Linked DNA regions of Paracoccus pantotrophus. The protein of the gene in region 2 binds, or shares a complex with, the protein of the main gene of each other region. Links are inferred from orthologs where the notes say so. Each region holds a gene or a part of one and is shown on either strand. Other genes may lie near its edges.

Region 1 (2,974 bases), 1.7 Mb from region 2 along the record:
CCCGAGGCGCAGGACGGCATCGACGAACTCTTGTCGCAGGCGCTGGCCTATGAAAGCTCGGAGACGCCCTCGCTGACCGGCTTCCTGGTCTGGCTGACCGGCGACGATGTCGAGGTGCGCCGCCAGCCCGGCTCGGCCGGCGATGGCGAGGGGCTGATCCGGGTGATGACCGTGCACGGCTCGAAGGGCCTGGAAAGTCCCATCGTGATCATGCCCGACGCGGCCAAGCGCAAACCCCCGCGCGAGGCGCCCGTGCTGCCCGGCCCGGACGGGCTGTCCCTGTGGCGCGGCCGCAAGGGCGAACGGCCTGATCCGGTCGAGGAACTGGCCGCGCTCCAGACCGAGCGGCAGCTGCAGGAACGCAAGCGGCTGCTCTATGTCGGGCTGACCCGCGCCGAAAGCTGGCTGATCGTCGCCGCGGCGGGCGAGACCGGCGCGGCCGAGGACAGCTGGCACGCCATGGTCGAGGCCGGCATGGGCCGTGCCGACCTGGCCGAGACACGCCTGCCCGCGCCCTGGGGCGGCGAGATCCGGCGGCTGTCCTTTGGCGACTGGCCCGAGGACGCGCCGCGGCCGGTGCTGTCGCAAAGGCCCGCGCTGGCCGAGCCGGACTGGCTGCGCGCCCCGCCGCCGCCCGCCCCCGCAAAGGTCCGGCCCGTTGCCGCGACGGCGCTGGGCGGGGCCAAGGTGATCGGTGCGCCCGGCGAGGGCGATGCGGCGGCGGCGATGCTGTTCGGCACCCGCCTGCATCTGCTGCTGGAGCATCTGCCGGGCCGCGATCCGGCCGGTTGGCCCGCCCTGGCCCGCGACGTTCTGGCCGATGCCGAGGGCGGCCTGCCCGGCCCCGAGGATCTGGCGGCGCTGCTGGCCGAGGCGCGCGCGGTGATCGAGGCGCCGGACCTGGCGCAGGTCTTCGCGCTGTCCGACGCGGCCGAGCTGCTGTCCGAGGTGGCGCTGGCCGCGCCGCTGCCGGGCATCGGCACCCTGACCGGCGCGGTGGACCGGCTGGTGGTGGAACCGGGCCGCATCCTGGCGGTGGACTACAAGTCGAACCGCGAAGTGCCGGATGCGCCCGAGGCGGTGCCGCTGGGCATCCTGCGCCAGATGGCCGCCTATCGCACGGCGCTGCGGCTGATCTGGCCGGGGCGGCGGGTCGAGGTCGCGGTGCTCTGGACCGCCTCGCGCAGCCTGATGGCGCTGCCCGACGCCTTGCTGGATCGGGTGATGGCGGGCCTTGACCACAACCGCCCCGGTGCCTAGCTGTTGACGGATACGCCCTGCCGGCCCGGCCGGCACATTGCAGGAGAGCCCGATGGCCAATACCCAAGCCGTTTCCGACGCCGAGTTCGACAGCGAAGTCCGCCAGTCCCCGACCCCGGTCGTGGTCGACTTCTGGGCCGAATGGTGCGGTCCCTGCCGCCAGATCGGCCCCTCGCTGGAGGAACTCGCCGCCGAATACGAGGGCCGCGTCAAGATCGTGAAGGTCAATGTGGACGAGAACCCGGAAAGCCCCGCCGCGCTTGGCGTCCGCGGCATCCCGGCGCTGTTCCTGTTCAAGGACGGCCAGGTCGTGTCGAACAAGATCGGCGCCGCCCCCAAGGCCGCGCTGAAGGCCTGGATCGACGAATCCATCTGATCCCTAAGTGCCGGGGGCGGCGCCGATCGGCCAGCCGCCCCGGCGCATCGCCGCCAGGATCCGCGCCTCGGCATCGGGCAGCGTGGCGTTGATGGCGTTCTGCTGAAGAAACCAGAACAGGTAGCGGTCGAAATCCGGCGCATGGCTTTCGGCGCGCGCCAGGGCTTGTGCTGCGCCCAGCTCGGCGACGTTCAGGCCGATATGGTGAAAGTCGATCTGCCCGAACAGCACCGCCGGCTTGCCCAGCAGGTAGCCGTCGAAGGCCACCGCGCTGTTCTGCGTGGCGACGAAGGCGCAGTCGCGCAGCAGCTGCGCGGTGTCGCCGCCGATCCGCAGGTTCGGGTGGCGCGCCGCCAGTTCGGCCAGCGCCGCGCGGTCGGCCTCGTCATAGCTTTCCCTGGGATGCAGCGTGGCGACAGTGGGCCGGCCGGTGGCGGCGATGGCCTTCAGCATCTCGACCGGGCTCATGGTCTGGAACGAGCGGCAGCGGCGGATATGGCCTTGCAGCGGCACCAGGATCGTGTCGCCGCGCCGGGGCGGCGGACCGGGCAGGACGCGGGCGCGCAGCCGCTCGGCAAAGGCGCGGGCCGGTTCGGGATCGACCGCCGCGGGGTCGTAGCGTCTCTGTGCCACGGCAAAGCGCCAGCGCTGCGGCACCGGCTCGATCTGCCAGAACGGATAGTGATAGGCGCGGCGAAAGGTCAGGGCGCGCGCATGCGTCGGCGCCTCCATGTGAAACAGCGCATAGCCGTCCCGCAGGGGCGCGGCCATGCGGGCCAAGGTGCCGGTCTGGTGCCATTCGACGCGCCAGCCCCTGGCCTCGACCGCCCGGCGCAGCACGGTCAGGAAATTGAAGCTGCCCGCGCGCGCGGTTTCCAGCATCGAGCCTTCCAGGTAGACGCGCAGGACGGGGGCATGGGTCATGGCCGGCACGCTAGCGGCTGGGACGGCGCGGCGGAAGGGGCGGGTTGCGAAAGCCGCACCCGGCCCATATCTGACGCGACAGGCGAGAGATCGGAGAGAGGCATGTCCGAAGACAAATTTCCCGGCTGGCACGGCACCACCATCCTGGCGGTTCGGCGCGGCGGCCGCGTGGTCGTCGCCGGGGACGGCCAGGTCAGCGTCGGCCAGACGGTGATGAAGGGCACGGCGCGCAAGGTGCGCCGGCTGAGCCCCGGCGGGCATGACGTGGTGGTGGGCTTTGCCGGCTCGACCGCCGATGCCTTCACCCTGCTGGAACGACTGGAGAAGAAGCTGGAGGCGGCGCCCGGCCAGTTGGCGCGGGCCTGCGTCGATCTGGCCAAGGACTGGCGCATGGACAAGTATCTGCGCAACCTG
Region 2 (5,234 bases):
GGCGCCGCAGATGGCGGCAGGACGCATTACGCCCGCGTGCAATCCGGACGGCTGGCGCTGAGCTACATGTGCCAGCGCGGCCGCGAGGGGCTGGTCGCCGTCGAGGGCATGGCCGGATCGCCCGGCTCGCTGGTGCTGCGCATCGACGGCCGGCGGGTGGCCCAGCCCTTTGCCGCCAGCGGCGGCATGCGCGCGGCGCAGGCGGCGCGCGGCTCGGCGCTGCTGGCGGGGCTGCTGGGCGGCAGCGGGGTCGAGCTTGCGGATGATCGCGGCCGGGGCAGCCTGCCGCTGGCCGGCTCGGGCCGGGCGATCCGGGCCGCGATGGCCGCCTGCGGCCTGCGGCCCTGAGATCGCGCCGCCGCGATGCGGCAAGCCCTTGTTTCCGGCGGCATCCATCCACATATTGGTCTTGCCGGATCGCCGTTCCGGGGTCCGGCCGACAGTCGCTTTGATGCAAAGGGCTTGGGAATGACCAAGATCAGTCTGGCCGCTCATCCGTTCCTGCTGGGGTTCGACCAGTTGGAACGCCTGGCCGAAAGGGCCGCCAAGGGCGCCGAGGGCTATCCGCCCTACAACATCGAACACCAGGGGCCCAACGGCTTTCGCATCACGCTGGCCGTGGCCGGTTTTTCCGAGGACGACCTGTCGATCACGCTGGAGGACCGTCAGCTGGTGGTTCGCGGCCGCCAGGCCGAGGCCGAGGAAGGCCGCGTCTTCCTGCACCGCGGCATCGCGTCCCGCGCCTTCCAGCGCAGCTTCGTGCTGGCGGACGGGGTCGAGGTGGTGTCGGCGGGACTGGAAAACGGGCTTCTGAACATCGACCTGCGCCGCTCGGTGCCTGACAGCATCGTGCAGACCATACCGATCAGCCGCAAGTGAAAGGGGATCGCAAATGAACGAGAAATTCGATTTCGGCCCGGAAAACGCGGGCAACATCGTCTATATCCGCCGCGTCGCGATGGACAGCCTGCCCGACGAGGTGCGCCGCCAGGTGCCCGGAGCCGACGCGCTTTACGCCGTGCATGGCCCCGACGGAGAGCGGCTGGCCCTGGTCAAGGACCGCAGCCTGGCCTTCATGCTGGCCCGCCAGAACGAACTGACCCCGGTCAGCGTCCACTAAGCCGCAGGATGCCGATGCCGCCGCCGGGCAAGGCGGCGGCGATGGCGACATTCGCGCCGTCCGCGGGGCGGCCGTCCACCCTTCCAACACCATCAGCAAATGCCGGGACGGCGCGCGGCAAGGGCCGTCACATGCCGTGCGCCTGGGTGATCCCGGCCTCGACCAGTTCCAGCCCGATCTCGGCCCGGTATTGCCGCAGCAGCGCCTGCGCGGCGGGATCGGCGGGCAGCAGCAGATGCGTGGCGCCATGGTTGCGCCGGACCAGCGCCTGCCACAACGCCTCGCGCGGGCCGGCATGGCGCGGCTCGGCCCCGGCCGTCAGCAGTTCGGCGCCAAGCTCGGCGGCCAACCGCGCCCCGGCGGCCGCATCGGCGGGATCGCAGGCCAGAACCCGTTCGCAGCCCCGCGCACGGAAGCGCGCCCGCCAGGCATTCGGACCCAGGCGGACCTCATCCGCGCCGGGCAGCCCCTTGACCGGCCCGCCCAGGCAGACCGGCCCGGCCACGCCCGGCATCTCCGCGCCTTCCGCCCTCTCGGGGCTCCATTTGTCCGTGACCGACAGGATGGCCATGATCATGCCATCGGGGCCGCGCAGGGCAATGTCCTCGCCCGGCTCGACCCTGGCCGCGAAATCCGCATCGACCTCCAGCGCCAGCGGCATGGGCCAGAGCGCGCCCGAGGCCAGCCGCATCCCCGCCAGCACCGAATCGTGATCCGCCTGGGTCAGAAAGCCCCGCAAGGGCAAGAAGCCGCCGCCGACCAGCAGGTCCAGGTCCGCCGACTGCCGGGGCGTCAGATCCCAGGCGGCCATGCGCGCCGCCTCGGCCCGCAGTTTCTGGCCGGCCTCGGGGCTGACCAGAAGCGCACGGATCGGCTGGTGATGCGGCAAGCTCATCGGCCGGGCCCCGGCAAAGAACCGGCCATCTCAGGCCAGGATCTCGGCCGCATGCGGGTTCGGCGCGCCGGCCATGTCATGCTCGGCCAGGTAACGCTCGGCATCCAGCGCCGCCATGCAGCCCATGCCGGCGCTGGTCACCGCCTGGCGATAGACGTGGTCGGTCAGGTCGCCCGCCGCGAAGACGCCGGGGATCGAGGTCCGGGTCGTGCCCGGCTCGACCTTGACATAGCCGCCGTGATGCAGCTCCAGCTGGTCCTTGACCAGTTCCGAGGCCGGCGCATGGCCGATGGCGATGAAGACACCGTCCGCGGGCACCACCTGCTCGGTCCCCTGGCGGACATGGCGCACGCGCACGCCGGTCACGCCCGGCGGCTGGTCCTCGCCCTGCACCTCGACCAGCTCGTGATCCCACAGGATCGAGACCTTGGGATTGCGGAACAGCCGCTCCTGCAGGATCTTTTCGGAGCGCAGGCTGTCGCGGCGATGGATCAGCGTCACCTTGCTGGCGAAATTGGTCAAAAACAGCGCCTCCTCGACCGCGGTATTGCCGCCGCCCACCACCACGACCTCGCGGCCGCGATAGAAGAAGCCGTCGCAGGTGGCGCAGGCCGAGACGCCGAATCCCTTGAACCTTTCCTCGCTGGGCAGGCCCAGCCAGCGCGCCTGGGCGCCGGTGGCCAGGATCACCGCATCCGCGGTGATGCGCGCGCCCGAATCAAGCTCGGCCAGGAAGGGGCGCTGGCCCAGGTCCAGCCGCGTCACCGTATCGGTAAAGATGCGCGCGCCCATGGCGCGGGCATGGGCCTCCATCCTGACCATCAGGTCGGGGCCCTGGATCTCGGTCTCGCCGGGCCAGTTCTCGACCTCGGTGGTGATGGTCAGCTGGCCGCCCGGCTGCATGCCCTGGATCAGCACCGGCGAAAGCATCGCGCGCGCGGCATAGACGGCGGCGGTATAGCCGGCCGGGCCCGAGCCCACGATCAGCACGCGGCTGTGGGCGGGCAGGCTGGTATCGGCGGCGATCTCGGCGGGAACATGGGACATGGCAGGGAACCTTTCGCTTGGCGCAGCCTTAGCTAATCACCGCCGGCCCCGCATGCAATCCATAAGGCCCGTTCCCGCATCGGTGGAAAGAATGTTGCGCAACCCGGCCCCGCGGGATAGTTTCCGGCATGTTTTTTGCCCGCAAGGCAAGCCAGGGGATGCGATGACCGCCGCCAGACTTGACGAAATCGACCGCAAAATTCTGGCAGAGTTGCAGGCCGACGGCCGCATGACCAATGTCGAACTGGCCCGCCGCGTCGGCATTTCCGCCCCGCCCTGCCTGCGCCGCGTCCGCGCGCTGGAGGAGATGGGCTATATCCGCGGCTACCATGCCGACATCGATGCGCGCGAGCTGGGCTTCGAGGTGCAGGTCTTTGCCATGGTCCGGCTGCTGAGCCAGTCCGAGCGCGACCTGTCGGCCTTCGAGGCCCTGGCCTGCGAATGGCCGCTGGTGCGCGAGTGCCACATGCTGAACGGCGAGATCGACTTCATCCTGAAATGCGTCTCGCCCGACCTGACCAGCTTCCAGCGCTTCCTGACCGAGAAGCTGACGGCGGCGCCGAACGTGGCCTCGGTCAAGACCTCGCTGGTGATCCGCTGCGCCAAGGACGAGCCGGGCGTGCCCTTCAGCGTGGTCGAGGAGCGGGCGGCGGCGCTGGGGTGAGGGGATGCGGTGACGGCGAGAGCTTTTGAGTTCTTAGCCGACGGTCATGATACGCATACTCTGCCGACAGCGGCTATGTCTTGGAGGCCCACTTGAAGCTCCTGTCACTTATCGCGCTCGCCGTGTTGTCTGGGTGCGTAGAGGAGGACATTGCTTACCGATTTGTGGCCAAAGGAAACGCGAAACCTTTGTCTCTCTTGGCCAGCGAAGCGCAGTCTTTTGTATGCGTGGTTGCCATCTATCGTGCCTCGCCCAGCATAAAACCACCCGAATTGGCTAACGGCTTCGAGCCATGGAGCGTGACTCCATTGTCTGATCGGGTGAACGAAACAGCGGTTGAACTGCGAGCCCTAAACAATGCTGGCGAATGTTGGGATGCGGAAATCCGCAAAGCGAGTGGTTCGCCTGACCCCTGGCACTATACCAAAGCCGTACAGCCAATGATCTCGTCTGACCACAGCGGGAATGTCGCCGTTTTCGATCCGCAACGCGGTATCTTCATCGCAATATCTGGGTGACTGACAGCTTCGTCCCGCATCGCGGAAACCGGCCAGACATCCCGCGGCCACCCGCCCCGGCATCGAATGCCGTAGCCCGCGCGCCATCCCCCCGACCTACAACGCAATCGCCGAGATCAGCCGGCCGTAATCGGCCTGGTTCTGATGCGTGCTGCGGCGATAGGAGAAGAACCGCTCCGGATCGGAATAGGTGCAATGCCCGGTCCATTCCGCCTCAACCCCGGCCTCGCGCAGCCGCATCAGGCCAAAGGAGGGCAGGTCGAACATCGGCCGCCCGTTCGGCCCGCCGGCGAAGAAACGGTGGTAATCCGGATCCTCGGCCAGGAATTCGTCCATGAAATCCTCGCCGACCTCATAGGCGCGCTGGCTGATCGTGGGGCCGATCGCCGCGCGGATGCGGCTGGCACCCAGGTCGTTCATCGCGCCCACCGCCGCCTCGATCACGCCGGACAGCGCGCCGCGCCAGCCGGCATGGACGGCGCCGATCACCCCGGCCTCGGGATCGGCCAGCAGGATCGGCTGGCAATCGGCGGTCAGCACCGCCAGCGCCACGCCGGGCCGGTCGGTGACGATGCCGTCGGCGCGAATCCCCGCAAGACCGGCGGGATCGTCGCCCGCGCGCAGCACCGCGATGTCGGGGGAATGCACCTGGTGCACGGTGGCGAGGCCGGCGGGCGGCACGCCCATCGCCTCGGCGACGCGGGTGCGGTTGATGCTGACGATCTCGGCCTGGTCGCTGGAGCCGTAGCCGCAGTTCAGCCCCGAGAACAGCCCCGAGGAGGCGCCGCCGCGGCGGGTGAAGAAGCCATGCCGCACCGAGGCGAGCAGCGGATGGGTCAGGATCTCAAGCGTCGTCTGCATCGTCGTCCAGGGGCTCGAATCCGGCGGGGACGGGCGCATGGCGAGCCCAGAAGGCCAGCACCTTGAACAACTGTCCCATTTCATCGGGTGCGGTCAAGCGATGAAGCGCGGCCATCGCCCCCCCGTCGC

The links.
Region 1: the proteins of trxB (region 2) and trxA are in contact, whole or in part, in a crystal structure (PDB 1F6M), measured with the Escherichia coli proteins. The link is inferred for Paracoccus pantotrophus from one-to-one orthologs.

What each region holds. Positions count from the first base shown.
Region 1 is NZ_CP044426.1:2,222,457-2,225,430, forward strand. It holds trxA (thioredoxin), read left to right. Parts: upstream 1-1,312; coding sequence 1,313-1,636; downstream 1,637-2,974. Other genes in the region: addA (double-strand break repair helicase AddA), read left to right, coding at 1-1,260; ESD82_RS21525 (hypothetical protein), read right to left, coding at 1,640-2,560; hslV (ATP-dependent protease subunit HslV), read left to right, coding at 2,663-2,974. UniProt on the Escherichia coli protein: Participates in various redox reactions through the reversible oxidation of its active center dithiol to a disulfide and catalyzes dithiol-disulfide exchange reactions.
Region 2 is NZ_CP044426.1:530,401-535,634, reverse strand. What follows is about bases 1,055-3,814. They hold trxB (thioredoxin-disulfide reductase), read right to left. Parts: upstream 3,063-3,814; coding sequence 2,046-3,062; downstream 1,055-2,045. Other genes in these bases: ESD82_RS13040 (Lrp/AsnC family transcriptional regulator), read left to right, coding at 3,226-3,726; ESD82_RS13050 (bifunctional sulfate adenylyltransferase/adenylylsulfate kinase), read right to left, coding at 1,248-2,015; ESD82_RS13055 (DUF1150 family protein), read left to right, coding at 1,055-1,120. Outside these bases: ESD82_RS13065 (hypothetical protein), read left to right, coding at 1-348; ESD82_RS13060 (Hsp20 family protein), read left to right, coding at 469-879; more of ESD82_RS13055, read left to right, coding at 893-1,054; ESD82_RS13035 (hypothetical protein), read left to right, coding at 3,819-4,244; peptidoglycan editing factor PgeF, read right to left, coding at 4,341-5,105; ESD82_RS13025 (class I SAM-dependent methyltransferase), read right to left, coding at 5,089-5,234.